DNA from 2 places in the Shewanella sp. SR43-8 genome. Region 1 is predicted to be linked to the other one. Evidence: riboswitches for the same ligand, from Rfam matches in the RefSeq annotation. Region 1 holds a riboswitch; the other holds the start of a gene.
What was found. Region 1 has a riboswitch for lysine ahead of lysC (lysine-sensitive aspartokinase 3). Riboswitches for the same ligand answer to the same signal wherever they lie in the genome.
Positions count from the first base shown of each region.

Region 2: it holds a riboswitch for lysine, as region 1 does, so the genes downstream of both, H5114_RS14190 (Na+/H+ antiporter NhaC family protein) here and lysC (lysine-sensitive aspartokinase 3) in region 1, are expected to answer to the same signal.

Region 1 is NZ_JACJDX010000011.1:122,186-137,484, reverse strand. Features, by position in the region: gene gshB (glutathione synthase) at 1-696, shown strand, start outside; gene H5114_RS15365 (alkaline phosphatase) at 705-2,057, shown strand; gene H5114_RS15360 (class I SAM-dependent methyltransferase) at 2,176-3,213, shown strand; gene H5114_RS15355 (DUF342 domain-containing protein) at 3,408-5,075, shown strand; gene H5114_RS15350 (DUF4144 domain-containing protein) at 5,114-5,488, shown strand; gene H5114_RS15345 (site-2 protease family protein) at 5,688-6,815, shown strand; gene H5114_RS15340 (succinylglutamate desuccinylase/aspartoacylase family protein) at 6,912-8,030, opposite strand; gene lysC (lysine-sensitive aspartokinase 3) at 8,032-9,426, opposite strand; lysine riboswitch at 9,561-9,735, opposite strand; gene H5114_RS15330 (DUF3293 domain-containing protein) at 10,005-10,451, opposite strand; gene arcA (two-component system response regulator ArcA) at 11,129-11,845, shown strand; gene H5114_RS15320 (S9 family peptidase) at 11,938-14,241, opposite strand; gene H5114_RS15315 (class 1 fructose-bisphosphatase) at 14,416-15,299, shown strand, end outside.
Region 2 is NZ_JACJDX010000010.1:93,171-108,469, forward strand. Features, by position in the region: gene H5114_RS14130 (small highly charged protein) at 142-303, opposite strand; gene H5114_RS20535 (hypothetical protein) at 576-707, shown strand; gene H5114_RS14135 (copper resistance protein NlpE) at 818-1,243, opposite strand; gene H5114_RS14140 (patatin-like phospholipase family protein) at 1,491-2,618, opposite strand; gene H5114_RS14145 (DUF3369 domain-containing protein) at 2,961-4,502, shown strand; gene H5114_RS14150 (sensor histidine kinase) at 4,534-5,898, shown strand; gene H5114_RS14155 (proline--tRNA ligase) at 5,986-7,701, opposite strand; gene H5114_RS14160 (DapH/DapD/GlmU-related protein) at 7,880-8,491, opposite strand; gene tsaA (tRNA (N6-threonylcarbamoyladenosine(37)-N6)-methyltransferase TrmO) at 8,496-9,287, opposite strand; gene rcsF (Rcs stress response system protein RcsF) at 9,402-9,797, opposite strand; gene H5114_RS14175 (H-NS family nucleoid-associated regulatory protein) at 9,960-10,370, opposite strand; gene H5114_RS14180 (electron transfer flavoprotein subunit beta/FixA family protein) at 10,803-11,552, shown strand; gene H5114_RS14185 (electron transfer flavoprotein subunit alpha/FixB family protein) at 11,554-12,477, shown strand; lysine riboswitch at 12,836-13,052, shown strand; gene H5114_RS14190 (Na+/H+ antiporter NhaC family protein) at 13,135-14,691, shown strand; gene H5114_RS14195 (thymidine kinase) at 14,846-15,299, shown strand, end outside.

The sequences.
Region 1 (15,299 bases):
AAAGATCCACCGTTCGATACTGAATTTATCTATGCCACTTATATGCTTGAACGTGCAGAAGAAGAAGGCGTATTAATCGTTAACAAACCACAAAGCTTACGCGATGCCAATGAAAAATTGTTTACCGCATGGTTTTCTGAGTTTACCCCAGACACTATTGTGACTCGTGATGCTAAACGTATCCGAGCCTTCCACCAGCTAAAACAAGACATCATTTTAAAACCCTTAGATGGCATGGGTGGCACCTCGATTTTCCGTGTGAAAAAAGATGATCCTAACGTGGGAGTGATTATCGAAACCTTAACCAGTTATGGTCAACAATACGCAATGGCTCAGGCATTTATCCCAGAAATCACTCAAGGCGATAAGCGTATTTTAGTGGTTGACGGTGAACCAGTACCTTATGCACTAGCGCGTATTCCGATGAAAGGTGAAACCCGTGGCAACCTAGCCGCTGGCGGCAGTGGTGTGGCTCAACCATTATCAGAAAGTGATTGGAAAATTGCTCGGGCAATTGGTCCAGAATTGAAAAAACGTGGCCTTATTTTTGTCGGCTTAGACGTCATCGGCGATAAATTAACTGAAATCAATGTGACCAGCCCAACCTGCATTAAAGAAATCGAAGCAGCATTTGACGTTAGCATTACTGGTATGCTCATGGATGCCATCGAAGCCCGTATAAGCCAGCAGAAATAGGATTATTCATGCATTATTTATCTATCTACACAAAAATAGTCAGCAGATTAATATTGGTATCTAGTTTGATTATAACTGGAGCAATGGCTGATGAAGTCATAGTGTCCCCTACTGTAGACAGCGCCGTAAGCAATAATGTGCCGACGGTCGGTCCATCAAGACCGAAAAATATTATCATTATGATTGGCGATGGTATGGGACCGGCGTACACCACAGCCTACCGTTATTACAAAGATAATCCTGAGACCGAAGAGATTGAACAAACGGTTTTTGATCGTTTACTTGTGGGGATGGCAAGCACCTACCCAGCCTCTGTAAGCGGTTATGTTACCGATTCAGCAGCATCAGCAACTGCCTTATCAACTGGGGTTAAAAGTTATAATGGAGCCATTGCCGTTGATACCGAAAAACGTCCGCTGACCACCTTAATGGAAAAAGCCAAAACATTAGGTTTATCAACTGGTGTAGCAGTCACCTCGCAAGTCAACCATGCAACACCAGCGGCATTTCTGGCTCATAATGAAAGCCGTCGAAATTATATTGATATTGCAGAGGCTTATTTAAGCTCAGATGCAGATGTGATTCTTGGTGGGGGTCAGCAATATTTCACCCCAACACTACTTGAGCAGTTTAGCGCTAAAGGTTATCAACACATTACTGAATTCGCCCAGCTTGAATCGGTTACTAAACCAAAAGTATTAGGGCTATTTGCTGATGTCCAATTACCTTGGGTAATTAACGATAACCAAGCGCATAACCTGAGTCATATGACCCAGAAAGCCCTAGATTTACTGTCACAAAATAACCAAGGGTTTGTGTTATTAGTAGAGGGTAGCTTAATTGATTGGGCTGGCCACAGTAACGATATTGCTACGGCCATGGGTGAAATGGATGAATTTGCTTCAGCAATTGAAGTGGTTGAACAATTTGTTCGTCAAAGTAAAAACACACTTATGGTGGTAACAGCCGATCATAATACCGGTGGGTTATCTATTGGCGCAAATGACAAATATGAGTGGAATCCACAGGTGCTACATAAGGTTAAAGCCAGCCCAGATGCAATTGCTACGCGCGCGATTGCTGAAGATAATTGGCAGCCTTTAACCGCAACACTTTTGGGTTTTACTCCAAGCGACGCACAATACAGCCAATTACAAGCAGCTCGTATGCAAGGTAACGAACCACTGTCTGTCGCACTGCGTAAATTAATTGATATTCAGTCTAATACCGGTTGGACAACTGGCGGACATACCGCGATGGATGTTCAAGTATTCGCTGCAGGCCCTGGCGCAAGGTTGTTTAGCGGCCATCAAGACAACATTGATATCGCGACTAAAATGTTCAGCCTATTACCACAATAGAGACAAATACCTTAATCAATACCGAACGACGATGCCCCACACAATCCCCGCCCTTATCAGCGGGGATTGTGTTAATATCAGCGTGTTTATCTTATCACTAGCATTATGAGCAACTGACGTGTTAACAAATCCTTCTCAAGCATTAATCAGAAACAGCCACTATTTTGAAAAGCAAAATGTGTTAGTGCTTAATTATGAAGCTGATACTTTTGCACATCAATGTCTTGAGTTTGCTCATCATGTTACCGCCCTAGCGTTGGATTTTAATCATCACCTGATATTGTCCTCTTGTACCAATGACAAATTACAGTGCTATTTTGGTCATCAATTACCTGATTCACTCGCAAGTTCAAAATTTGATAGTGTGATTATTTATTTTCCCAAAGCTAAACCGTTAATGGGCTATTTACTGCAACTAGCTGCGCAGCATTTATCTATTGATGGCCAGCTGATCATTGTCGGTGAAAATAAAGGGGGAATAAAGTCGATTGCTAAGCTCACACCTGATTATTACTCGCCACCAATCAAACAAGATAATGCCCGCCATTGCCTGGTGTATATCAGCTATTTAACTCAAGTCGCGCCAGCATTAACCCTTAGTGATTGGGTAAGCCAGTACTCACTCGAGACTCCGCAAGGGCAATTACAGATTTGTAACCTTGTTGGTGTATTTAGCGAAAAACGTCTCGATCAGGGCACTGAATTATTACTGTCGCATTTACCAGAAAATTTACACGGCAGAGTTCTCGACTTTGGTTGTGGTGCAGGGGTCATTACAGCGGCGTTACTCAAAGCTAACCCGACGCTAACTATTGAATGTATTGATATCAATGCGATGGCACTACTATCATGCGAATTAACCCTTGCAGCCAATAATATGCGCGCAAAAATTTACCCTTCAGACGGATTCAATCAAATTGTCGGTAAATTTGACGGTATTATCTCCAACCCACCGTTTCATGATGGGTTAACCAACACTACAGATATCGCCACACAATTTGTCCAACAAAGCGCAACTCGACTAACCAGCAAAGGCATATGGCAAATTGTCGCTAATCGCCACTTACCTTATTCAGAGACTATTGCGACTCATTTTGGCAAAGTAGAAGTGTTAGCTGAAAACAATAAATATAAGCTATATTCCCATCAAGGTTAATCCCTCCTAAAAGCCCGCCAAATCTCACCTCAACTGGCTTAGTTCATGGGCAGCAAAGCTCATTACGGCTGGAATTACAGCTAAATATCAGCTAAATTAACGAAAAGGCAAAATAACGCACATTTTCGGCTTTGTTTCGTTGGTATGGTACTGGCGTCTAATGACCGAATATAAAAATAAAAATAAAGGATGTTATGTTAACGCCATCACTCGTCACATTAAGTGCAGATAAAAGCAAAGCGGAATTACGTATAATTCCCAATACCCATGGCCCCGTGTCGGAGGATGATATTAATGCCTTGCTGACACAGGCTGATTTTACGATGTTATTTCCGATTATCCCCGCGATTAATAAAGCCGTATCTGAAGTCAATGCACTTTGTGGCCAAACGCCTGGCGGACATGAACTCTTTTTTACGATTGCCGAGCGCAAAGATGGCTCTGTGAGCATCAGTGTCAGTGACGATAAAATGCAAGCAAGCATGAAAATCACTTCAGCCTGGGGCGGCAAAGATATCACCCTACCAGACATACTCAATACCCTGAAAACTCAAAAAATCAAAATGGGACTCAGTAAACCTAAGATTATGGCATTGATACAGCGTTTATCGATATTGCCCCCAGGTGAAACCTGTGAGGGGATCATAGCCTCGGGTAAGTTAGCCGTTAATGGCGAAGATGCAATATTAACCCGTAAAGTTGCCTTAGCTCGCGAGCGTCTATTGCAACCACAAGAACGCGAAGACGGCTCTGTTGATATGCGTGATTTAGGCTCACTGATTACCGTCAAACCCAACGATGTATTAATGATTAAAACGCCATTAACGACAGGGACTCCGGGGTTTAATATCCACGGTGATGTACTGCAACAAATTCCAGGTAAAGATAAATCCATGGAGCCCGGCACTGGCGCGAGCTTTCATCCTCAAGATCCCAACCAACTCATCGCCACCGTTCCTGGTCAGCCAGTGGAAAACCGTACTGGCATGCAAGTTGACGATATTCTGCAAATTAAAGATGTTGATGTTCGCTGTGGCCACGTTAATTTTAAAGGCAGTATATTAATTACCGGTGATGTGCACGAAGGTATGGAAGTTAAAGCCAGCGGTGATGTCACCGTGATGGGCTTTGTTGAGTCTGCCACTATTGAAGCTCAAGGTGATGTGATTGTCAGTAAAGGTGTTATTGGTCGCTTGATTAAAGAGCATGAACTGAGTACTAAAATTAAAGCTACCGGACAGATTTGTGCCCAATTTGTACAATATTCACAACTAGAAGCGCTGGGTAATATTTTAGTCACTAAGCAGTTGCTTCACAGTCATTCGACATCTGGTGACACTATAACGGTCAGCGATGCTCAAGGAAAACGTGGTGACTTGGTCGGCGGCATTGCCACTGCTGCTAAAGGGATTAGGGCTATTGCATTTGGCGCTACGGCCAGTACTAAAACCGAACTGTTTTGTGCTATGCATCAAGGTGAGTTAAAGCAAGAGCTTAAAGAATTAGATGACAGTATCAAAGGCATGGTTGTCGCGAGCTTAGAATTAGAGGCGAGATTGCGTAAACTACCGCCTAAAGCGGAATGGCAAAGTGATGCTGGCATGATTGAACAAGTTAAAATGATGCTCGAGCAAAAAAACCAGATAGATGCAGAACGTATTAAAGAAGAAGTTGAATACACACAACACCTTAATGAAGTTGAAAACTATTACAATAATTATGTTATTCAAGCTGAAAAACACATATTCATCAACGTTGAAATCCACATTGGCAATGCATTTAATCGCACCCAACGTGAACATGGTCCGTGCATTGCCAAAAACGTCAATCAAGAAATATCATTCGATTACAGCAATCGCTAGCGAATTCAACACAGCAAATATAGGTAGAAATATACACTATGCAACCAGTACATTGGCCTGCAATACTCAAGTTTGATCAAGATGATGAGTTAATGTACCTAGTTAATCATCAAGATTGGTTAAGCTTTATTTGTGCAAATCAATTTACCCTTGATGCTAACGATAAACTTATCGATAGTGTAGGTCATGTCTATGGTATTCAAACACAATCGCAACAGCTCGCATCAGTGAATAGCTGCGTGGCAGAGCTGCCTTCGTTGCTCAAGCTCGGTGATGATATGAGTGTATTACAACTATTGCCTCTTGTTCGTCAGTATGGCCAATTTCAAGGCCATTGCTGCAGCTCAAAAATTATCTTTACCACCATTGAACAAGGTATCGCGACTGTAGCTGAGTTAGAGCAGCTCTATTAAACCCGCTCTCCTAAATAAGACCTTTACCACCTACTCATTGACGCCATCATGGTTAAGTTAAACACTTATCCTTGATGGCCTTTGTTAAATAAGTCAAAACTAAAATTAACCAATATAATGGCCTCCCCCATTGAGCAACACCCATCGCTCTGGCAAAATGCCCTCTATGCTCACAGCTCTTAACCCCTGAGAATCCTTAATGGAATTACTAAATATTGAATGTCTAGGTAAACGTTTGCGACTAGAAGGCTCGATTGCGGGTTGGCAGCAACTTTATTGGGACAATCAGCTAGTATCACAAAAGTCTGCCAGTGCCGCCGACCAAGCCTTTCACATCCATTCATTTGAACTGACCAGGCAAACATCTATCGCGACTGAAACCGAAAATACAAGCGCGAATCTAAGTGTCACGCCACTCCCTGTACGATTAGAAATCGATGTTAACTGGCAACCATTTCAACTTGATTATTGTTTGTTAATTGATGATGAGTCCATTACTCAAGGACAACGTACAGTTAAAGATATTGAGCGTCAAACACCTGAAATTGCCGTGGTAAAAAACCAAAAAATCAGTGTTGTAGGCCTTGCCTCACTAGGTTTTAAACTGCTAAAAAGCGCTAAGGTAGTTAAGGTTCTTTTTGCCGGAGCCAGTGTTGCCGCCTATTCTTGGCTATTTTCATTTCAATTTGCCTTAGCCCTTATCGGTTGCTTAGTGTTTCATGAATATGGTCATATTCGAGCGATGAAACATTTCGGCATGAAAACCAAAGGGATCTATTTAATCCCTTTTGTTGGCGGTTTAGCCTTGAGCGATGAGCGGATCAACACCCGTTGGCAAGACGTGTATATTTCAATAATGGGCCCTACTTTTGGGCTGATTTTATCGATTATCTGTGTCGGACTTTATTGGATAACAGGTAACGTATTCTTTGCCGGATTAGCGGCATTTAATGCTCTGCTGAACCTGTTTAATTTATTGCCTATTTTACCTCTCGATGGCGGACATATATTAAAAAGCATTAGCTTTTCGATGAACAGCTTGATTGGCCTCATCGCCTGCATTTTAGGCGCAGCCATAGGCGTCTTCATTAGCTACAGCTTAGGCTTGGCTTTACTCGGTTTTTTATTGCTGATTGGCAGTGTCGAGATTATCTTTGAGTGGCGCGGACGACATCAGAGCCACTTATTACCTTTAGATCGCTATGGACAGATTTTCTCTACTGTATGGTATTTGCTCACAGTGGCAGGTTTAGTCGGCATTATTTGGTACTTTGCAGGCTCTGGCGATGAAATGTTAGCTATTCCATTGCAAATTCTGGGTAGTTAGTCCTATTGCCTGAATGCCAATAAAACCTAGTCTGATGACTGACCACATAAAAACGCCTGCATATTGCAGGCGTTTTTATTTGAATCTCTCTGTTTATTATACTGAGGGTAAAGCAAATACCTTGGTCATGACTTTATACAACTCAGTACCTTGATGAACTGAGGCGGAGGCAAAATGTAAAATCGGCACGCAATCCATGGGCAAACTAATCGCTTGAAAAGCCTGATCAGTGCCATAAAGGTCAATACGTAAAATGTTGACCAATGGCTGCCCTGCAGCTAATGGCTCACCGACTACAGCACAATATTCAATCAAGCCCGCTTTAGGTGCATGAAACTTTTTATAATCTCGTAAATAACAAGCAAATCGCGCCATTTTTGCTGGGCTAACGTTCTCAGCTATCACCCCGCGATAGCTTAAATAAGCCAATATACCTTTAGCATCCACGAGTGCGTCATCAAGATCAATGCGTTCTTGGCTGGCAAGCTCTAAGGTAAATGCCGACACGGGTACCGAAAAATCTCGGCCCTGGCTCACTGCATATTGAGTTAATTGCCACCATGGACAAAATGTTGCTTCATCCATCGCGCCACCAAAACTATTGGGGATAACGAGGGTATAGGGTATTGAAAAATATCTCGCGGCATCGATATCATACTCAGGACAATAAAGATGTTTACACGACTTAGGGCCAGTATGTAAATCAAGCACTATGTCGGCTTGGTGAGCCATGGTCTGTAAATTTACCGCCAGACGATGACCTGTTGAGATCCCAAAAGGTTGCGCTAAGCGCTTTTGGCATGCTTCCACTAACATCGAGCGATAAGCCTGAAACAAAGCGTTATCGGTTAAATGTTGGTGTTCGCGATACCAAGCTTGAACATCCACTTGGTGATCAAAATACTCTCGATTCCAATTAACACCTGTAATAGGGTCAAATCGTCCTAAGGTAAACTCGCCACTCTTCTGATTAATTCCTAGCGGATTAGCTAATGGCGCAAAGGTAATATTACCTAACACCTGATAACCTTCCAACAAGGTCATCAGTTGATAAATTACTGCATTGCCCTGCACTTCTGCGCCATGAACATTGGCCTGAATATAGGCACTAGGCGCAGAACTATCACTACCAATGAATGAATATAGCGGCACTGTCAATGCTTGCCCTGTCGCCAACTCCCCGACCTGAACAGACGATTGGATTGCTTTAGTCATCTCAACACTCAAACAGATTTTGATGTAAGGCATTAACCACTTGCGCCGCCTCAGATTCAGCCACCAACACACATAAATTATGTGGGCTAGCACCTTGACAAATCATCCGTACATTATGGTTTTCAAGCACTTTAAACACCCGGCTACAAATACCCGCCGTCGAGGCGATACGATTACCAATAATGGCGATTAAGGCTAAATTTTCTTCAACTCTGACACGACAATGCTGCGATAGCTCTTGTAATAACGATTCGCTTAATAATCCTTGCCCGCTTGAATCAGAACCCGTTTTATCCAGCGTTAGCGATACGTTTACTTCAGAAGTGGTGATTAAATCAACCGATATTTTATGCCTTGCTAAGGTTGCAAACGTTTCTGCTAAAAAGCCTTGAGCATGCAACATTTGTAAACTATGAAGATTCAATAAAGTTTGATCGCGGCGCAATGCAACGGCTCTAAAAACAGGGGTATCTTCCACTTGATGACGGATCCAAGTCCCCCCCATTTCAGGTGCTTTACTGGATCCTACAAACACCTGAATTTTTTGTCTAACGGCCGGTAAAATGGTCGCAGGATGCAATACTTTAGCGCCGAAGGTGGCCATCTCAGCCGCTTCATTAAAACTAATTTCTGCAATAGGGCGAGCATTAGGCGCAAGTCGAGGGTCAGTGGTATAAATTCCGGCAACATCAGTCCAAATTTCAACCGCTGTAGCACAGAGAGCTTCAGCAAGTAGAGCTGCTGAATAATCACTGCCTCCACGGCCTAATGTCGTGGTTTTACCACTGTCATCTGCGCCAATGAAACCTTGAGTGACAATGACATAACGGGCAAGTAACGGCTGTAAAAAATCACCTGACAATGTTGCTATAGCTTCAATTTGTGGTTCTGCACGGCCAAAATGACTGTCGGTACGTAACACTTGACGTACATCAAAATGATCGGATGCGGTGCCTTTTTCACGGATAACGGCTGAAAATAAAATCGAAGAACATTGCTCGCCCGTCGACAGTAATTCGTCCATCACCGCTTTGCTACGATCCAGCTCTAGCGATTCACTTAATACCGACATCCGGCTGAGAATTTTATCAATGCTGGCAGCCACGTCTTGAGGACGTCCTAATTCGTCTAGGATCGCATATTGAATTTTGGCGATTTGCTTAAGCAATATCAAACGACGCTCATCATTAACATTCGCTTGGGTTAACTCAACTAATAAGTTAGTCACACCACTGGAGGCGCTCACCACCACCAAACGAGTAGCAGGATTCGCCAAAACGATATCGGCACAACGACTCATAGAGGCATAGTCAGCCACTGACGTGCCACCAAATTTGGCAACCACTAATTCTGAGCGATGACTCTCAGGCGCAACATTATCTGGGACAAGGTTCATACAGACGCCTCCGCAGTTTGCGAAAGACAACAAAATAAGATGTGATTTACTAACATGATATACGCTCCGAACACACTACGTTCGAAGAGCCTGGTGCTAAGATAACGCACCCTTATAGAAGGGAAACAGCAATCATCACCAGAAGCTCTCCACCAAAAAAATAGGTGACAATCGTTAGGATTCAGCCTAAACGACCGATATCAATGTTTGCCAAACAAACTGATACCTCGGCGCTAATCTCCATCATAAGTGGTCATTGGACTGGCATCCTCTCACTTACTACCTAGTTAACGCTCCTCTTCTGTTCCTCCCTAAGGAGGGAGTTGAAAATAGCAACAAATACCCTATCAAGTCAATCAGCAAAAACAGTAAAAAACACAGTTCTGCTAAAAATCGTGAATATTTGATAATTCAGGCACAGCAATAGCGATTATATGATTGTTCTAGATTACGAAATAAAAGCCAATATCAAGCTAAAAAAACATCATGAACGCAATATATCGAGACAATTATAACTGCATTGTATCTTTTTATGGTTCAATGTGTTGTTTAACCGTTTAATTGCTTGAATAAACTTATCACTCATCACGGATATGACCGCACTCTGGCAGTTCATACACCAAACGCAGTCGGTGATTAAACGCCCCCATAGCCACTTCCGGTTTAATGGTATCAAGACATGCAATCAAGGATATTAAACCTCTATTAACGTAATAAATGGCATATTGATTAAACTCGCGACCAAGCTCAACAGCCTGTTCTTTATCAATAAAAATAGCCCAACTCTTTTCCATATGCGACAAATCAGGTGCCGCACCGACTAGCGCGCGATAGGGACGATTATATTGTTGGATTTTAGATTGAAGCTGGCGATCAAGTAAGCGATTTTGACTAGGAGAGAGCCTAGTGCCGAGGGGGTTATGAGCAGTAACAATTGCAAATGGGAAATCATCAGAAAGACGCTGAGTGAACAAAAAATGAGTTGTTTGATAGTCATCCCACAATGAATCTATAACATTTTTCATAGTAAATTTTCGTCAATTAAGCCAAAAATAGTCTATCAGATAGCTTAAATATCTAAAAGGTTCGAGATCTAGATCACAAGAATAATATTTAAAAATCATTAACTATTATAATGTTATCAACATTAATCTTTTATGTACTTCATTGGTATATTAATTTTTTAACATTTAATTTGTTAACAAATACCTAAAACGAGTACAATACCCTCTACTCATTAATAAATCACTTTAGCGAAGTTGGCTACATACACCTCAAAAGCTCAGCAAATATTGTTGAGAGTGTGATGATTTATTGATGTAAAGTTTACAGTCGTACTAAATTTGTTCTACATTTGATAAAACATTCATACGATTAAATAAGTTTGCGATAGAAGGAACTATCTTTCTAAATGGCATTCATAGTAAGTAAGCTTAGTTACAACAAATTTACACCACTTTTTACATCATCATGCTTTAAGTGCAAACGCACATCATAGTGTCATGATAATAAATAGACGTAAGCAGACTCAGTAACCAGCATTAACCGTTACGTAATAGAGTTTATAAAGAGTGTTTAATTCAGGGTAGACATAGATAAACACCAAAGAAATATCGGAATATTAGTGCATTAGCCCAAGCGCTTTTGCAACCTATTAGCACAAAGTGGCTAGAATCGAATTTTATAAAATCAGGTAAATATCATGCAAAATCCGCACATTTTAATTGTTGAAGATGAAGCTGTAACTCGTAATACATTGCGCAGTATTTTTGAAGCTGAAGGTTATGTTGTTACTGAAGCCAATGACGGTGCAGAAATGCATAAAGCGATGCAAGACAATAAGATAAACCTTGTTGTTATGGATATTAACTTACCCGGTAAAAATGGCTTGTTATTAGCACGTGAATTACGTGAAATTAATAACATCGGTCTTATTTTCTTAACGGGTCGTGACAACGAAGTTGATAAAATTCTTGGACTTGAAATTGGTGCAGATGACTACATCACTAAACCATTCAATCCTCGTGAATTAACCATCCGTGCTCGCAACTTGTTAACCCGCGTAAATAATGCTGCAGCAGAAACCGAAGAAAAAGGTTCTGTTGAGTTTTATCGCTTTAATGGCTGGAGCTTAGAAATCAACAGCCGTTCTTTGGTTAACCCACAAGGTGAAGCTTACAAGTTACCACGCAGTGAATTCCGTGCAATGCTTCACTTTGTTGAAAACCCAGGTAAGATTTTAACCCGTGCTGACTTATTGTTAAAAATGACTGGCCGTGAATTAAAGCCACACGACCGCACTGTTGACGTGACAATCCGTCGTATCCGTAAGCATTTTGAAAGCTTACCTGATACGCCAGAAATCATCGCAACAATCCACGGTGAAGGCTATCGTTTTTGTGGTGACTTAGAAGCGTAATATTGTTAAGTTTACACAATAAAAAACCAGGTTAATCACCTGGTTTTTTTATGTTTATTTTTTAGTAAATGAAATAATAGTCAGCGAAACGATTATTTCAACTGTTGATCTAAAAACGCTGCTAATGTTTTATATAAATGATTTCGGACTTTCTCGCCGCGCATAGAGTGCTTAGACCCAGGATAATCCATCATTTGGAACAATTTACCTTCATCCTGTAATGCTTTATAGACTCGGGTACTGTTTTCAAACAAGACGTTGTCATCTGCCATGCCGTGATACATCAATAAACCCGACTGATAGTTTTTCACATAAGGTAGAATACTACTGGCATCGTAACCGTGTTGGTTAGTTTCAGGGTTGCCCATATAACGCTCGGTATAATGAGTGTCATACAAACGCCAATCAGTTACTGGCGCACCCGATATCGCCGCTTTAAAATAACCTGGTGCCTTAAACTGACTCATTAACGCCATGTAACCACCGTAGCTGTGACCATAAATAGCCACCTTGTCCCCATCAATAAAGGGTAAGCTACGCAGATAATCAACACCTACCTTTTGATCGTTCACTTCGGCATCACCCATGTTTCGATAAATCACATGTTCAAATTGAGTACCTCGGTGCGCCGAACCTCGGTTATCTAATTGAAATACTGCATAACCTTGCTGCAGTAAATATTGAGTAAAATAATCGGCTTCGCTCCAACTGTTGACCACTAACTGAGCATGCGGTCCACCATATACGCGCACCACAACCGGATACTGTTTAGCGGCATCAAAAGGCACTGGTTTAAACAATCGGTACTCGAGTGTTTGACCATCTTCAGCACTTAGTTGGCCAAACTCAGGCATTTGCCATAATCCGGCATAATCATAAAGCGGATGATTTTTATCAATCTCATTTTGCTCAACCCAAGCGAGTTGTTTGCCACTATCGTTGTGTAAACTAATTTGTGGTGGTTGCTGCAAGCTACTAAAGTAATCTAAATAAACGGGTTTTTTATCCGCAAAGACCGCCTCATGCATACCCGATGCTTGGCTAATTCGCTCAATTGAATCCATGCCTTTATTAAGATTAACGCGGTATAAGTGACGCTCAACCACACTGTCTTTACGACCAGAAAAATACACCCACCCAGTAGCTTCATCAACAAATTCAAGTGCATCTACAGCCCAATCACCTTGGGTTAATTGTTTAAGCTGCTTACCGTGCAAGTCAAATAAGTACAGATGATTAAAACCATCACGTTCAGATCCCCAAATAAAGGCAGCTTGTTGCTTTAGAAAGTGCAGATCATTGTTTAAGTTAATCCACGCTTTACTGCGCTCTTCAATCACGGTTTCAGCTTGTTTCGGTGTACTTATCGAAGCAATGCGAAGATCGAGCGTTTGTTGATCGCGACTTTGCCATTGAAATGACACATGTTGGCTATCTGGCAACCAATCGACACGAGGTAAATACATGTCTTTTTGTTTGCCTAAATCGATCCAGTTAATACTACGATCTTTTAAGGTCACGACGCCAAGTGCTATCTCAACATTGGCTTTACCTGCATAAGGATAACGCTGTTCAGTTAATTTAATCCCTTCGGCATATATTTCATTACGAGTGACTAACTCGACACCTGATTCATCAATGCGAGTAAAAGCAATCGCCGACTCGTCTGGCGCCCACCAATAACCAGTCATGCGATCCATTTCTTCCTGGGCGACAAACTCTGCCATGGCATTTTTTATCGGCCCTTTGCCGTCGGTGGTTAAAGCGATCACTTTTTGCGTCTGCAACGACAACACATATAAATTTTGATCGCGCACAAACGACACAAAGTGACCTTTTGGAGATAAACGAGCATCGGTAGCAAAGCCTTCTCCGGTAGCTAATTCAGCGACTTTATTATTGGCAACATGATATAAATACAACTTACCTGCGGCAGGAATTAAAATACTTGCACTGTCTTGCGACCAAAAATACTCCATGATCCCTTGACCATAAATACGTTGGCGCTCACGGCGGGCTTTTTCCTCATCAGACAGTTCTCCCCCTTCTAATTGATCTGCATTAATCAAGATGCTGCGTTTGCCGCTAGCAATATCCATTTGCCACAAATCATAAAAATGCTGATTATCTGCTCGGCTCGATAAATAGGTAACTCGCTTGCCGTCTGGGGATAGTGCTAATCCACGAGGGCTTGAACCCGCCAATGCGGGAGAGGCATGAATACGCTCAATAGTGAGTGGCGTAGTGTTACCTTGTATCGCCGTCAATGTTGCGGTGGTCGATGAGTTCATGATGCTGCCTTTAGCGGTTGCTGTTGCGGAAAAAACCGCGCTGGTAAAAAGGAATGGTACGGCAGACACTGCCGCTAAAGCATGATGCTTCCATGTTATTGTCATTATTATTAATCCTTGGGCAATTCAATCCGCCCACATTCTGCCTTAATTTACAGCAAAACCAAAACCCCAGATAACAATCGCTGAAATTAGCGTCATTGTGGGGTATGATTTGCATATAACTGATAAGAATGAATTACCTCGACCTTAACTTCGCAAAATCTCATAGGAAAAATCATGCAGACTTTGGCACAAACCCTTAGCGCACAAGCCGTAAATACGTCTTTAGCACAATTACTGTTAACCTTAGCTGACACTTCAAAAGCCATTAGTGTTGCTGTTCGTCACGGTGCATTAGCCGGTGTTTTAGGCGCGACAGAACAAGAAAATATTCAAGGCGAAACTCAGAAAAAACTCGATGTCATCACTAATGACATGCTTAAAGATGCGCTAAAAACCGACGGTCACGTTCGTGGTTTAGCCTCTGAAGAAGAAGATTATGTGGTTGAAGTGAGTGCTAATGGAGAATATTTGGTGTGTTTTGATCCACTCGATGGTTCATCAAATATTGATATAAACTCATTGGTCGGTACCATTTTCTCTGTATTACCAGCACCAGACGGAGCCTTAAACGAGCAAAGTTTTTTACAGGCTGGTCGCAAGCAAGTGGCAGCCGGTTATGTATTATATGGACCATCAACCATGATGGCGCTTACTACGGGTAATGGTACGCAATTTTATACTTTAGCTCCCGACAGCCAAGAGTTTTTACTGACCGACGATAACGTACAAATCACCCCAGACACTGCGGAGTTTGCCATTAATATGTCAAACCAACGTTTTTGGGAAGCCCCAATGCAAACCTATATAGCCGACTTATTACTCGGTTCAATTGGTCCACGCGAGCAATCATTTAACATGCGTTGGATTGCCGCCATGGTAGGTGATGTGCATCGCGTATTATGCCGTGGTGGTATTTTTACTTACCCAACAGACAATAAAAACCCTGAAAAACCTTTTAAGTTACGCTTAATGTACGAGGCTAACCCAATGGCATTGCTCGTTGAGCAAGCGGGCGGCAAGGCTTCAACCGGCTACGAAACCATATTGGATATTGAGCC
Region 2 (15,299 bases), on a different contig from region 1:
TCACGTTTTACAGCATGAACATCCACAATAAATTAGTTTGTCTAAATGGTCTTGAATTGCTCAAGGCCATTTTTTTTAGCCAATAAAAAAGCAAGTTTCAGGCAACTTGCTTTTTAAACTTGATGAGAAAATCCTGATAAATTACTTCCACTTAGCAGGTGCAAACTCCGTTTCAGCATTATCGTCAAAGTAACGTCGTTTAGTATCTCGGCGGCGCTGTTTTACTTTTTTCGACTTCGGTTTTCCCTTGATGTTATCGCCCCATGGCGCATCATCTTCATCAAATTCAAATGAGTGTGACATTTTCAACATTCCAGATAACTGTACCTCTGTTGGTACAGCCTCTTTTTACCTAAAGTTAATAATAAGCTAAAGCGAAATATTTCATCCTTGATGGTAAAAATTATTGCACGTGAAAATGACATTGAGATGACAATTGAATCTTTGCTAAAAATAAATCATCTTTTCTTTGTACGAGTTCATGCAGACAAAGTGTTAATTACAGTTAATAAAGTTTTGCTATAGCAATGATCACTGATACATGGCTGTCTAGCGCGCTAAATTGAGGTCTTGTGATGATTAATACACATTGTTTTGATGTTATAGGCGAGAGTCAATTAGCCGATGCAAAAAAGCTTATCACAGATGCTGGTGTTGTTATTGCTTGGGTAAACGCTTATCAAGTGCATTGCGCCAATAGTAAATAGCAGATCATTGTTTTGTGAATAATGTTTTCATAGATTGCGCGCAACAGCGTCAATCATTATTGAATGCCAAATTAAGCCTAATCACGCTGAGTATCACAAGCGTTATGAAATTATTCTGTGGTTGTTGTTTGCTGATCTAATGCTTGAATTTTATTAACTCTATATCGCTGTGCATCAGGTCCTTTAATCTGCCGGGATTTAACATCTAATAGGTATAAGTGATCTGAATAAACGCGGTAAATATGACCACGGTCTAAGATAATAATATTACCGGTTTTATCCCATTTAAAGGTACCGCTTCCTTGAAAGGGAATGTTATCAGTGCCTAAACGGACAGTATAGATGGTGTATTTGTTTGGTTTGATAAGTTCTAGTGTGGTGTCCATACCATCACAGCTTGGGCATGGAAATATTCCATGGTATACACCTTGCCATTGCAAGTCTGTTTTACTGCTTGTTGTGGTATCAATATTAGAAGTGTCTTGTTGGCCGCAGCCAAGTATTATTAGTATGAATATCAACCATACATTTTTCATCTAAAATCCTTTTAGATACAAAATTGTCGTGCATATGACGCTCGGCAGTTCTGGGGTGATTCTTGTTAAGTTAAAAATAAGCCATCTACAAGAGTACTATTTCTCATCATGAATATTGCAATATTCACGATTTAATTTATGTTCAATCGGTATCTCAAGACCCAGAGTATACTTCTGGTTTTAACATCGACCGATGTGGTTAGCTTATCTATAGATATATCATAAATTTTGAGCCCTAACGTTAAATTTATGTTTTGATGTCAAAAAATTGTTTTATCTCGTCAATTCTGTCCATTGCATCCTGATAGCCTAAGTCTATCAAGGTACTAGTATAGGTTTTTTCGAATAACAGGTATGACACAATACTTGAATCTGATTGTCGATTAATGCCGAAAAATTTTAATAACGTTTTGATGGCAAACGGCATGTCATCATAAAATCGCTCTGCAATGCGACTTAAATCTTGGCTTGGTTTAATCACTAAGGTATCAATATGGCGTAAGTTTAATGTCTCACGATCTGTGGCGGATATCATTGATAAGGTGTTATTGACCCGCTGTAAACGTTCTAAGTCACTGTTTAAGGTGTCCGAGAAAATCGTATCTAATAAATGACCAGCAATGGTTGCCGTTTTTGGATGATATTCAAATTCGATGGGGAAGTGTTTGTGAGGACTGTCTAAATTAATCACAAATATTTTACTCGCACCAAGGTGGATCGGACTTGATAATGGCGATAATTGATGGACAGAACCATCACCATAATAGGCCTGATTAAGTTTAATTGATGGAAATACCATTGGGATTGCTGAGCTTGCTAGCAGGTGTTCAGTGTGCAATAAACTTCGGATACCAACGCGTCTAGCACGTTGCCAATCGTCAATGTGATCATTACCTTGATAGAAGCTATATGATCGTGAATTGTTGTAGCACGAGCAATCGATACTGACAGCTTTGAGTGCTTTATTACCGATATTGCGATCAATTCTTTTAAAATCAATCAGTTTATTCAACAAATGTCGTAATGGCTGATTATCGAGTAGGCTGCCAGCATCCGGGTTTACTTTATCGTCTTGGAGGCCTTTAATTGCCATTTTTCCCAAATGCCTCAACACTTGCGCAATCGATGCCCGATAAACCTGATGGGTTTCAAAATGGCGCCACACCCAATCCAGTTTTTTTATGCCTAAATGGAAGCAAGATGCGTGGGTGGCCAGGGACGTTGCATTAATGGCTCCAGCGGATGTACCGCAAATTATATCAAATGGAACATTATGGTTGCGGGGATAAAACTGTACTAGGGCTTTTAATACCCCTATTTGATATGCCGCTCTAGCACCACCACCACCTAATACCAATGCTGTTGATATTGACAAGCTTTATCCCTTAATCTTTTTGATGGACGAATTTCTAGTATGAGTGGTTTTAATGTTATATACCAGTTGTCAATAAGTCGACTATGCTATTTATTGTCTATACTTTAATCTGCTTAAAACATTCGCCATAAGACATAACGATGAGTATTTATTGCATAAAAAAATATCCAGATTAATACTAGATAAGATCTAAGGTGTTTTTTTGCTCGTATATGTATTATTAATGTTAACTAAATGTCATGATTAATGATGTTTTTATGGTCTAAGATGTTGATTTTGAAAATGGCCACTCGTTGATTTTTAGCTAGTATTCAATTGGTAATTCAATTTTAAGGATGGCATGTGGCACTGTTTAAGACAAAATCAGAAGTATCGGTTGATAACGATTCAATCAATAAGGCTATCAGACTTTCGCCTTGGAAAATTGCTATTATCGATGATGAAATTGGCATCCATGATGTGACTAAGTTTGCCTTGGGTCATTTCGAATTTGACGGTAAAAAGCTCGCTTTCTACTCCAGCTTTACTGCTAAAGAGGGCTTTGCTTTACTACGTGATGAGCCTGATATCGCACTCGCGTTTATCGATGTGGTGATGGAAAATGACCATGCGGGGCTTGATTTAGTTGAGCGTATCCGTAATGAGTTAAACAACCACAGCACGCGGATTATTCTCCGAACAGGGCAGCCAGGTTGTGCACCAGAAGAAAGGGTCATTAGAGAGTTTGATATCAATGACTACAAGGCTAAAACTGAGTTAACTTCGACTAAGCTTAAATCATGTGTTTATACATCGTTACGCTCATATCGAGATATTAAAACGATTGAACAAAGTCAGCGAGGGATGGAGAAAGTTATTCAAGCTTCTTCATCTGTCTTGTTAAGCCATACCCTGCATAATTTCGGCAGCGCGGTTCTCGAGCAGACATTGCAATTGCTTAATTTAAGTAATTCAGCGCTATACCTGACCAGTTTTCGCGAAGACTTGTATCAAGATACTCAGATGAATTTACTTGCGGCAACAGGCAGTCTGGTCAGTTATCGTGAGATAGATAATGTCGAATCACTACCCGGTGAAGTTAAAGAGTATATTATTGAAGCCATCACCTTAGGCAAGTCGGTTATTCATGACAATATTTATGTGGGATTTTATAAATTTGGCCTAGATGTCACGAGTATCTTGTATCTACAACATGATACCGAATTAACCCCTTTGCAAGTCAGAATACTAGAATTATTTGCCGCCAATGTCAGCCTGACTTTTGAAAACCTTTCTAGCAAAGAAAATGTCCAACAAACCCAACGTGAGCTAATCCTTATTATTGGTGATGCCATTGAGCAGCGCAGTAAAGAAACCGGTGCCCATGTAAGGCGTGTTGCTGTGATGAGCGAAATGTTAGCTCAATATGTTGGCATGAGTGATGATTTTGTTGAAACAATTCGTTATGCCGCTCCGTTACATGATGTTGGTAAAATCGGTATTCCTGAGAGCATTCTCCATAAACCCGCTAAATTGACTCCTGATGAATGGGAAATAATGAAAACCCATGCAGAAAAGGGTTATGCCTTGCTTGCTGCATCAAACCGTATTATTGCCAAAATGGGCGCGAGAATTGCCTACACCCATCATGAGCGATGGGATGGTAAGGGCTACCCTCGTGGCTTAGTGGGTAATGAGATACCTATTGAAGGTCGAATCATGGCTATCGTTGATGTCATTGATGCCTTACTTTCTAAACGTAGTTATAAAGAGGCATGGCCCGCTGAAAAGGTAAGAGATTATTTAATTGAGCAGTCTGGTAATCAATTTGATCCACTTATGTGCACTGCAAGTTTGGCATTACTGAATCAGTTTGTGAAGATTCAACAGGAAATGCCGGATTAATAACTGATACCAACAGATTAAGCTATTTAATATGAATCCAATATGTGAGCGGGTATTGCTAGAAGTCAGCCAGTCTGAGTTGATTGATTTGGGCGATTTAGATTTTGCGTCAACCTTGATTATTAAATCAGTATGTCGTGGGCTGAATATAGGTCGAGCCGGTATTTGGTTATTAACTGACGATAATCAGTCAATTGATTGTTTTTTATTAATCGACAATGACACCAAACAACATAATATTACCTTAACCCGATCCCAGTTCCCCAGTTACTTTAAGGCTCTTGATACAGAGAGAATTATTGCTGCCAGTGATGCTTTGACCGATCCAGCCACATACGAATTCGCTGATATCTATTTGCGCCCTAACGCAATTACCGCAATGTTGGACAGCCCTATTAGGCATGCGGGTAAGATGATCGGGATTATTTGTTGTGAGCATAAAGGTGAGATTAGGCACTGGACCTATGATGAACAAGCATTCGTGAGTTCGTTAGCCGATTTGTATGGCCGTGCAGTCAATGCTAAAAAAGTCAAAGCTTATCAAATTGAACTTGAATCGATTAATAGTGCTTTAGAAACACAAGTTGAGAAAAGGACAGCAGAACTCAAAAGAGCCATCAAAAACTTGCAGATAACTCAAGCGAGCTTGATAGAAAATGAGAAATTAGCCGCATTGGGGAATCTCGTTGCGGGTGTTGCGCATGAAGTGAATACCCCACTAGGTATTTCGGTCACCTCCACCAGTCATTGTATTGATGAGCTCAATAAACTCAAAAAGTATTATGGGGCAGGTGATCTTGATGAACAAAAGTTTGTTGATTTCATGGACACACTGACCGACGGCCTTAATCTTGTCGAACGCAATTTGTCGCGAGCCGCTGAATTAGTACATAACTTTAAGCGCACGGCGGCAGATCAACTTGTTATAGAGAAAGAAAATATTAACTTAACCGAGTATTTAGAACAGATTTCATCGCCATTACGACCACTCACTCGTAAGCAAGGCATTGAGCTGAATATTCAATTAGAACAACAGCTGTTTGTTAATTCTTATCCTGGTGCCATCGCGCAGATTTTTACTAATTTAGTCTCCAATTGTTTTAGACATGCTTTTCCTGAGGGATTTCCAGGGAAGAAACGCATTCTCTTAGGCGCAGAGATGTGTGGCGATGAAATAAAAATGTTCTATAAAGATAATGGTAAAGGATTAAGTAAAGACGTTAAAAGTAAAATTTTTGAGCCATTCTTTACCACTGCACGAAATGTCGGCGGTACTGGTTTAGGCATGTCTATTGTGCATAACCTAGTAACACAAAAATTGGCCGGTAGGATTGAGATTGTTTCAGAACTTAATCAAGGTTTTGAAGTCGATATTTATATTAAAGATCTAGATTAAAGATCTAGATTAAAGATCTCGATTAAAGAGAATTTAAGAATAAAAAAACGCACTCGAAAGTGCGTTTTTTCCATGCTATATCAATAACTAGCCTTTTGCTGCGTTTGTCAAGAAAGCCACAATCTCATCAAATGGAATGTCTTGTTTCTCACCTGTGCGACGGTTTTTATACTCAAACACCCCAGCATCGATATTGCGATCGCCAATCACCACAACATGCGGTAGGCCAATCAGTTCCATGTCGGCAAACATAACACCTGGACGCTCTTTACGATCATCCATTAATACTTCAACACCCGCATCAGTTAAGTCTTGGTAAAGTTTTTCGGCAATGTCGGCCACACGATGTGACTTATGCATGTTCATTGGCAAAATACCTACCGTAAACGGTGCGATAGCTTCTGGCCAAATAATGCCGCGGTCATCGTTATTTTGCTCAATGGCAGCCGCCACAATACGGCTTACACCGACACCATAACAACCCATCAACAGAACTTGTGCTTTACCATTTTCATCTAACACAGTGGCATTCATGGCTTTAGAATAGCTAGTACCAAGTTGGAAGATATGTCCCACTTCAATACCACGAGCCATGGCATAGGTGCCTAGGCCATCCGGCGTTGACTCACCTTCAACAACATTACGAATGTCCGCTGAAGTGATTAAAGGTAAATCACGTTCCCAGTTAATGCCAAAATAATGCTTATCTTCAACGTTAGCACCGGCAGCAAAATCGCTCATTACAGTGACACTATGGTCAATAATAATTGGCATCGTTAAGCCTACAGGCCCGATAGAGCCTGGCCCTGCGCCAACGGCTGCGCGGATTTCCGCTTCTGAAGCAAACTCAAAGGGTGAAGCGACTAATTCAAGCTTGTCGGCTTTGATTTCGTTAAGCTCATGATCGCCACGAATAACTAATGCTACCAATGGTGCTTCTTCCGTTGCACCTTTAACGATTAAGGTTTTAACCGTTTGAGTGATAACGACATCAAATTGTTCAACTAATTCTGCAATTGTTTTGGCGTTAGGTGTATCCACTAACGTCATTGTTTGAGTTGGCTCTGCACGTGTGCCGGCTGGCATTGCTGCCTCAGCTTTTTCAATGTTAGCGGCATAGTCGCTACCTGTTGAATAAGCGATTAAATCTTCACCGCTGTTAGCCAGTACATGGAATTCATGCGACATGCTACCGCCAATAGAGCCTGTGTCTGCAAGTACTGGGCGGAATGATAAGCCCATACGAGTCAGAATATTGCTGTATGCGGTGTGCATTGCATGGTAAGTGCTGTCCATGGTTTGTTGATCTAAATGGAAAGAATAGGCATCTTTCATCAAGAATTCGCGTGCGCGCATGACACCAAAACGTGGACGTACTTCGTCACGGAATTTGGTTTGTACTTGGTAAAGTGTTAGCGGCAATTGCTTGTAAGAACTTAATTCTTTACGGACTAAATCGGTGATCACTTCTTCATGGGTAGGTCCCAATACAAAATCACGATTGTTGCGGTCTTGAAAACGCAATAATTCAGGACCAAACTTGTCCCAACGGCCTGTTTCAACCCATAGATCAGCTGGTTGTACTAATGGCATTAATATTTCGATAGCGCCTGTTTTGTTCATTTCTTCACGAACAATGGCTTCAACTTTACGTAATACACGTAAACCTGACGGTAACCAGCTGTAGAGACCTGAAGCATTGCGACGGATCATACCGGCACGTAACATTAACTGATGACTAATCACCTCTGCATTTGCAGGAGTTTCTTTTTGTGTTGAAAGCAGGTACTTACTAACTCGCATTACCAATGTCCAAAATAGTTGCTATGAATTAGCGTCATTTTAGCACCTGCATTAATGATGTCACCTGCTAATTCGACTCAAAAGCAGGCTTTGTGATGCTTAAATGCCAAGTTTGAGATAGCTAAGTTGAAATAACGTCATTTTTATCGATTTATCCTTGCGTTATCACTGCTTGAGGCTATTTGTCGCGTCTATCGCCAATGACTCGAGCCGGATTACCTGCAACGATGGCGTAGTCTGCTACATCTTTGGTCACAATACAGCCCATACCAATAACGGCGTAATCTCCAATCGTCACGCCATCGACAATACCTGCCTGAGCGCCAATCCACACATCCTGGCCTATTACGATACCTTTTGATGTCGCGGGTTGTTTATATATGGGCGTAGTAGGTGACATGCCATGATTAAAAGCATAAATAGTGACGTTATTGGCTATCCGTGTTTGGTTGCCTATTGTTATGCCATAACGACCACCATCTAAGCTGCAGCCATGATTGATTGCCACTTCATTACCTAAGGTGATAGGGCCATGCAGAAATACCTCTGCTGCAATCATGCATTGATTACCGATGCTGATATCTCGTCCGGGTTCGGCAAACAGTTGAGCTTGTGGGGCAATAAAACTGTGCTCGCCAATATGAATGGTTTCCAGCTGGCTCAACTGCTGTTGAATCTCATCTTGCCATGGTTTTGCCCAGGCTAAATGCTTAGGCTTGAGTGAAAAATACAGCCATGGCATCCATGATAAGCGTCGTTTGTGTTGAGCTTGGTAATCAATTTCTGCCATAGGGTTAATCCTTTAACAATGTCACTTTGGTCGGTTTAAGCTCTAGTACTTCGATACCTTGTGCTGTAACACACCAAAAAATATCTAAATCGTACAATGCAACTTGATATAGTTTGGGATCGTCTTTGGCTTTTTTATACGCGGGCCTAGGGTCTTGGGACAATACACCTTCAATAAGCGCGGCAAGATCTTGATATTGTTGTTGTTGTTGGCTATAAAGATTAATTTGTTGACTGGCTAGGGCTGTATAAGTCAGTGGAACCAAGATAGGTGCATCTTGCGCAATACCACCTTTTGCATCAGTAATTGCATCGGAAAACGGAACATAGGGCTTAATATCAACAATTGGCGTACCGTCTAATAAATCCATACCCGATATCACCAAACACACTTTACCTTTACGTTGAACCACCCCGTGTAGCTTTACCACTGATTGGCCAATACCATTGGGGCGAAATGTAGACCGTGTGGCAAACACGCCTAGTTTTTCATTACCCCCTAGTCGAGGAGGGCGCACTGTGGTTTTCCAACCTTGGGCTAAATTCTCATGAAAACTGAATAGTAACCATAAGTGTGAATATTGCTCTATGCCTCTGACTGCATCAAGATGATTAAAATCAGGTTCAAACTCAATATAACCGACAGCATTGACTAGTCCCGGTTGACGCGGAATACCAAACTTTTGTTTATAGGGGGTTCTGCATATTGCAACCGCATTTAATTGGCTACTAAACGGCACGCTAGATTGGTTATTAATAGGAGTTGTTTGGCTGTGTTGATCGTTGCCTTGTGTCATGCGGTACCTGAATTAAACAGAAAATAGGAAATGAAAAATCAAATATAAAAAATATTGATGAGTGTGATATGAGCACTCATCATCTATAGGCTGCGAATATACTCTATTGAGTTATTATTTTTTTGCAGCTGTTTTAATCGCTTGGCCAACGCAAAGCGCTCGACTAAAACAACTATTGTCAGCTTCAGTAATCATAAAGCAGCTTTTAACGACAAAACCATTTGCGCCTATGTCTGCTGCAGCTCTTCTGGCATTAGTGCGAGCAACTGACATTTGTGGTGGTGCATCCTGTTTGGTTTCTTGGCAGGCTTCACCTTCAATTAAACCTAATATTTCAAATGTCCCTTTGGGTTGCTCATTGCCTTCGTATAACTGCACATCACCGACTTTAAAATAATCATTGATAGCTTTACTGTCTAAATTACTTTTGAACGTGTAATCACTGGCACAAGCACTCAATAATAGTGCTATGCCTGAGATTATAAATGCATATTTAAGAGAAAACGTCATGGCCGTAACCTTATTATTAATGGGTAATAGATCTGAAACAGTTAGTTTACCCTGTCTTATGGCGATGATAAAGCAATCAAATGCCACAAAAAAAGAGCTTACCTAAGTAAGCTCTTTTTTATTTTAAAGAATTAACCGTGAGATTATTCTTAGTTAAAATATTTATTCCATGCCTGGAATTAAAAATTCGCTCATGCTTTTGCCGCTATCAACTTGTTGTTTGAATACGGTTGGCATACGACCTTGACCTGTCCATTGAATTAATTCACCGTCAATGGTGATTTGATATTTTGGCGGACGTGGTGCACGCTTTTTAGTTGATGTTTTAGCAGAGGCTGTGACTTCACCTAAATCTTCGATTGATAAACCACTGTTTTCAATTTGAGCAAGAATTTCAGCAATACGAGCATTACGCTCTGCATTGGCTTCAAGTTCTAATTTTTCTTCTTCTTCACGTTCAGTAATGATCTTTTCTAATTTTGCCGCGGTTTCGCGTAAATCATCAAGAGACAATTCTTTTACTGCAGCTTTAAAACGACGGCCGTGGGTTAGTATGTCTAAAAAATCACTCATTTTGTGTAGTTTCCTAATGATTTATTTATAAAATAAAAAGTTATCAAAGATGTTTTTTAATGTTTCAGGTAAATTTCAGTGCATCATTTGGTTTGTTGTGGTCTTTATTATTAATATAAATAACATTAACTCACTGATTATTACCAAGACAGCTTAATTAATACTGAATATAACTGTAATAATAGAAACTATTTGTCATTGAATCAAATTAAATCATCTAAATATTGAATAAATTTTAATTAATCGCTTGTATCAAATAATTAATGTTCCACAGTTTGTTTTGTTTGATTGCCACCACAATCATAAAAAAAATATAAACAGTCGTTTGACTTTGATTGACGTTAACGTTAACAGGACGTAAAGTTAGCTTATCTTGCATTGGCAAACGCCAGTGTGTTGTCCACATACATTGAAGGTGTAGAAGGAAAACCTATGAAAATATTGGTGCCTGTTAAACGCGTAGTTGATGCCAATGTAAAGGTCAGGGTAAAAGCTGACAACACAAGTGTTGATACGACGAACCTTAAAATGGCGTTAAACCCATTTTGCGAAATAGCAGTTGAAGAAGCAGTTCGCTTGAAAGAAGCTGGCGTAGCCACTGAAGTTATCGTGGTGAGTGTTGGCGCAAAAGCAGTGCAGGAGCAATTAAGAACTGCAATGGCATTAGGTGCTGATAGAGCCATTCATATTGAAACTGATGAAGAATTGGTGCCACTATCAATTGCGAAACTGTTAAAAGCTGTGCAAGAAAAAGAACAAGCGCAATTAATTATTTTTGGTAAGCAGTCTATTGACGGCGATAACAACCAAACTGGACAAATGTTAGCGGCACTAACTGATATGCCACAAGCGACATTTGCATCAGAAGTAAAAGTTGATGGTGATATGATCACCGTTACTCGTGAAATTGATGGCGGACTGCAAACCCTGAAAATGCCTTTACCTGCCATTGTCACGGTTGATTTACGTTTGAACGAACCTCGCTATGCTTCATTACCCAATATTATGAAAGCTAAACGCAAGCCATTAGACATTATGACTGTGGCTGATTTAGGTGTGAGCTTGAAAACACATCAAACAGTGATCAGCGTAACACCTCCGGTTGAGCGTAAAGCTGGCATTATGGTGTCTTCTGTTGAGGCGTTAGTCGATAAGTTAAAAAATGAAGCGAAGGTGATCTAACATGACCATTTTAGTATTAGCAGAACACGATAATGTGAGTTTGAAAACTGACACGGCCAAAGTCGTTAGCGCAGCTGCCGCCATTGGCGGTGATATTCATGTACTGGTAGCGGGTGTTGATTGTTCTGCTGCGGTAACGGCAGCACAACACTTAGCCGGTGTGAGTAAAGTATTAGTTGCTGATGCAACTCAATATGGTGCTCAATTAGCGGAAAACGTTTCTAAGTTGGTCGTTGAGATTGCGGCTGATTACGAACATATCTTGGCTGCAGCAACCAGTATTGGTAAAGATACATTACCTCGTGTCGCAGCATTGTTAGATGTTTCTCAAATTTCAGAAGTCATTGAAGTGGTCAGTAGTGACACTTTTGTGCGTCCTATTTATGCCGGTAATGCGCTGTCGACAGTGCAGAGTTTAGACGCGAAGAAAGTCATGACTGTGCGTTCAAGTGCATTTGATGCTGTCGCGTCAACGGGCAATGCTGAAGTGGTTAACCTAAGTCAAGCTATTGATGCTCGCACTGAGTTCGTGTCTCAGTCGTTAACTGAATCAGCCCGTCCAGAGCTAGGTAATGCAGGCATTATTGTCTCTGGTGGCCGCGGCATGGGGAGTGGTGAAAACTTTGCTATTTTAGAACAGCTAGCCGATAAGCTTGGCGCAGCAGTAGGTGCATCTCGTGCCGCTGTGGATGCTGGCTTTGTGCCTAACGATTTACAAGTGGGACAAACAGGTAAGATTGTTGCCCCTGATCTGTATATTGCTGTGGGCATTTCTGGTGCGATTCAACATCTTGCCGGAATGAAAGACTCTAAGGTGATTGTGGCTATTAACAAAGATCCTGAAGCGCCTATTTTCCAGGTGGCAGATTACGGTTTAGTCGCGGACTTATTTGAAGCCGTTCCTGCATTAAATAATCTGCTTTAATGGCTTATTATTGACCCAAATTGAGTCATTAGCTTGTTTAACGTGTCGTTCTACTAGCCAATCGTTCAGATTAAAAGGTTTCTACTTGGTAAAGTAGGAACCTTTTTTATTGATATTTTTTATCATATGGATGTTTTTATGAGCAAAGGTGTCAGTCGGGTTATCCAGTTGCCGTTTTTGTATTCAGTGCGATAGTGTGCATTTGCATTAGAAACGTTAAACTAATGCTATTAAATTGTGGCTATAGTTAATAATATTGTTATTTGTGCTGTAGTTTAGGACTTTTTTGCTGGTATAGAGCGTGTGGTTTATGATTGTATGTGCGCGCTGTTTGTAATGGGCTATTTATGATTACAAATACAAAAGTAGAGGTGCATTGCATAATAGTCAGGTTGAATTGGGTGATGCCAATAATTCAACCTAAAAGGATGCAATGCCGAAATAAGTGAGGTGATCGCCCTCATTTGTTGGGCCAGTTCTCGAAAGGGGCTGTACTGTCATAGTGTTTTTATCTACGTGATAAAAATAATGATATTCATATTAAATGGATATTTCTGTGGAGTGCTACTAGATAAGTTAACCCATATACTTTCTGTGTATGGCGAGTCTTATTTCTAGTTTTTCTCTATTCGTATCCAACGAAGAAATAATTAAATTATGATAATAAGTTATGCCGATTCGGCACTTTCTGTTTTGCCACCACTTTTGGCAATTACACTGGCTATTTTAACCCGTAAGGTATTGCTGTCTTTGGGGTTAGGTATTATTTTTGGTGCCTTATTGCTGACCGATTTTTCATTGGTTGGCAGCAGCGAATATATTTTAAGTACAGCGAGTCAGCTCGTTTGGAAAGATGCTGCACTGAATAGTTGGAACGTATATATCTTAGGTTTTTTGGTTGTGCTGGGCATGATAACCGCATTGATCACCGTTAGTGGTTCTGCTCGTGCTTTTGCTGATTGGGCCAAACTGCGCATTCGTAATAAGCGCGATGCTAAGTTAATGACCATTTTTTTAGGCTGTGTAGTCTTTATTGATGACTACTTCAATAGTTTAGTCGTAGGTTCTATTTCAAGGCCTATCACGGACAGATACCATATTTCACGCGCAAAACTTGCCTATATTTTAGATTCTACCGCGGCACCGATTTGCGTTATTTCCCCGGTATCAAGCTGGGGGGCCTATATTATTGCGCTTATTGGCGGCATTCTAACTGCACATGGTTTTGCTGACTCAGGTCATTTAAGTGTCTTTATACAGATGATCCCGATGAACTTTTATGCCGTGTTCTCATTATTATTACTAGTGTGTGTGGCGACGTTCAGTTTAAACATAGGACCAATGCGTCAGCATGAATTAAATGCACTTCGTGGTGAGTTGTATGATGAATCAAAAGGCCAACCACCGGGAGCAGTTACTGATTTACCTGAAGCTGATACCGGTAAAGTGATTGGTTTATTTTTACCGATTGCGATATTAGTATTTGCGACCCTTTATTTTATGGTCTCTAGTGGGGCAGAAGCATTAGCGGCTAAAGAGCAGATGTTTAGTGTACTAGGTGCATTTGAAAATACTGATGTGAGTTCATCATTGTTTTTTGGTTCTATCGTCGGTTTGATTGCGACAGTGTTGTTGGCATTTCAACAGAAAGTAGAGCTGTCTATGTTGCTCAAAGGCATCTCTGTTGGTGCTCGTTCAATGTTACCCGCTATTTATATTTTATTGTTCGCTTGGACGATATCAAGTGTCATTGGTCAGCTTGAAACCGGTAAGTTCATGGCCAGTTTAGCAACTGATAATATTCCGTTTGCGCTATTGCCTGCCATGTTATTTCTATTGGCTGGGATCACCGCATTTTCAACGGGAACGAGTTGGGGAACCTTCGGTATTATGTTGCCTATAGCGGCCGATATGGCGATGGGAAGTGATAGCACCATGATGCTACCTATGCTAGCAGCTGTGCTTTCTGGTGCCGTATTTGGTGACCATTGCTCACCTATTTCCGATACCACTATTTTGTCATCAACGGGGGCGAGTTGCCATCATATCGATCATGTGGTGACCCAGCTTCCTTATGCACTTATCGCTGCATTGATTAGTTTCGTCGGTTATATTGTGCTTGGGTTTACGGGCTCGTTAATGGCTGGATTGATTTGTTGTAGTGCGTTGTTTCTTATCAGTATCCTAGTATTGTACTTTTGGGCAAAAAAGTAATGCTACATCCTTATACTTATGAGTAATAAGCCGATTGATTAAGCTTTGAAAAAATGCCGTATACATAACGAATACGGCATTTTTGTTTGTTGTTGCGAAGTTAAAAAAGGTAATATGGACGGTACTGACTGTCTAACCATTAGGACGCTATATTTTGGCGCAACTGTACTTTTATTATTCGGCGATGAATGCCGGTAAATCAACTTCGTTACTGCAGTCTTCTTATAATTATCGTGAGCGCGGTATGCATACCTTAGTGATGACAGCATCAATAGATAATCGATATGGTATTGGCAAAGTGTCTTCGCGTATTGGGATTGAAACCGATGCCCAGGTGTTTGGTAGTACTGACAATTTAATTGAGCTGATTTCGACATCCAATGACGAGCAAAAAATTCACTGCGTACTGATTGATGAGTGTCAGTTTTTAAGTAAAGAGCAGGTTAGGCAGATAACCTATGTTGTCGATAATCTCGATATTCCCGTATTATGTTATGGATTACGTAATGATTTTCAGGGTGAGTTGTTTTCAGGTAGCCATTACTTGCTCGCTTGGGCAGATAAGCTCGTTGAATTAAAAACCATTTGTCATTGTGGCCGTAAAGCCA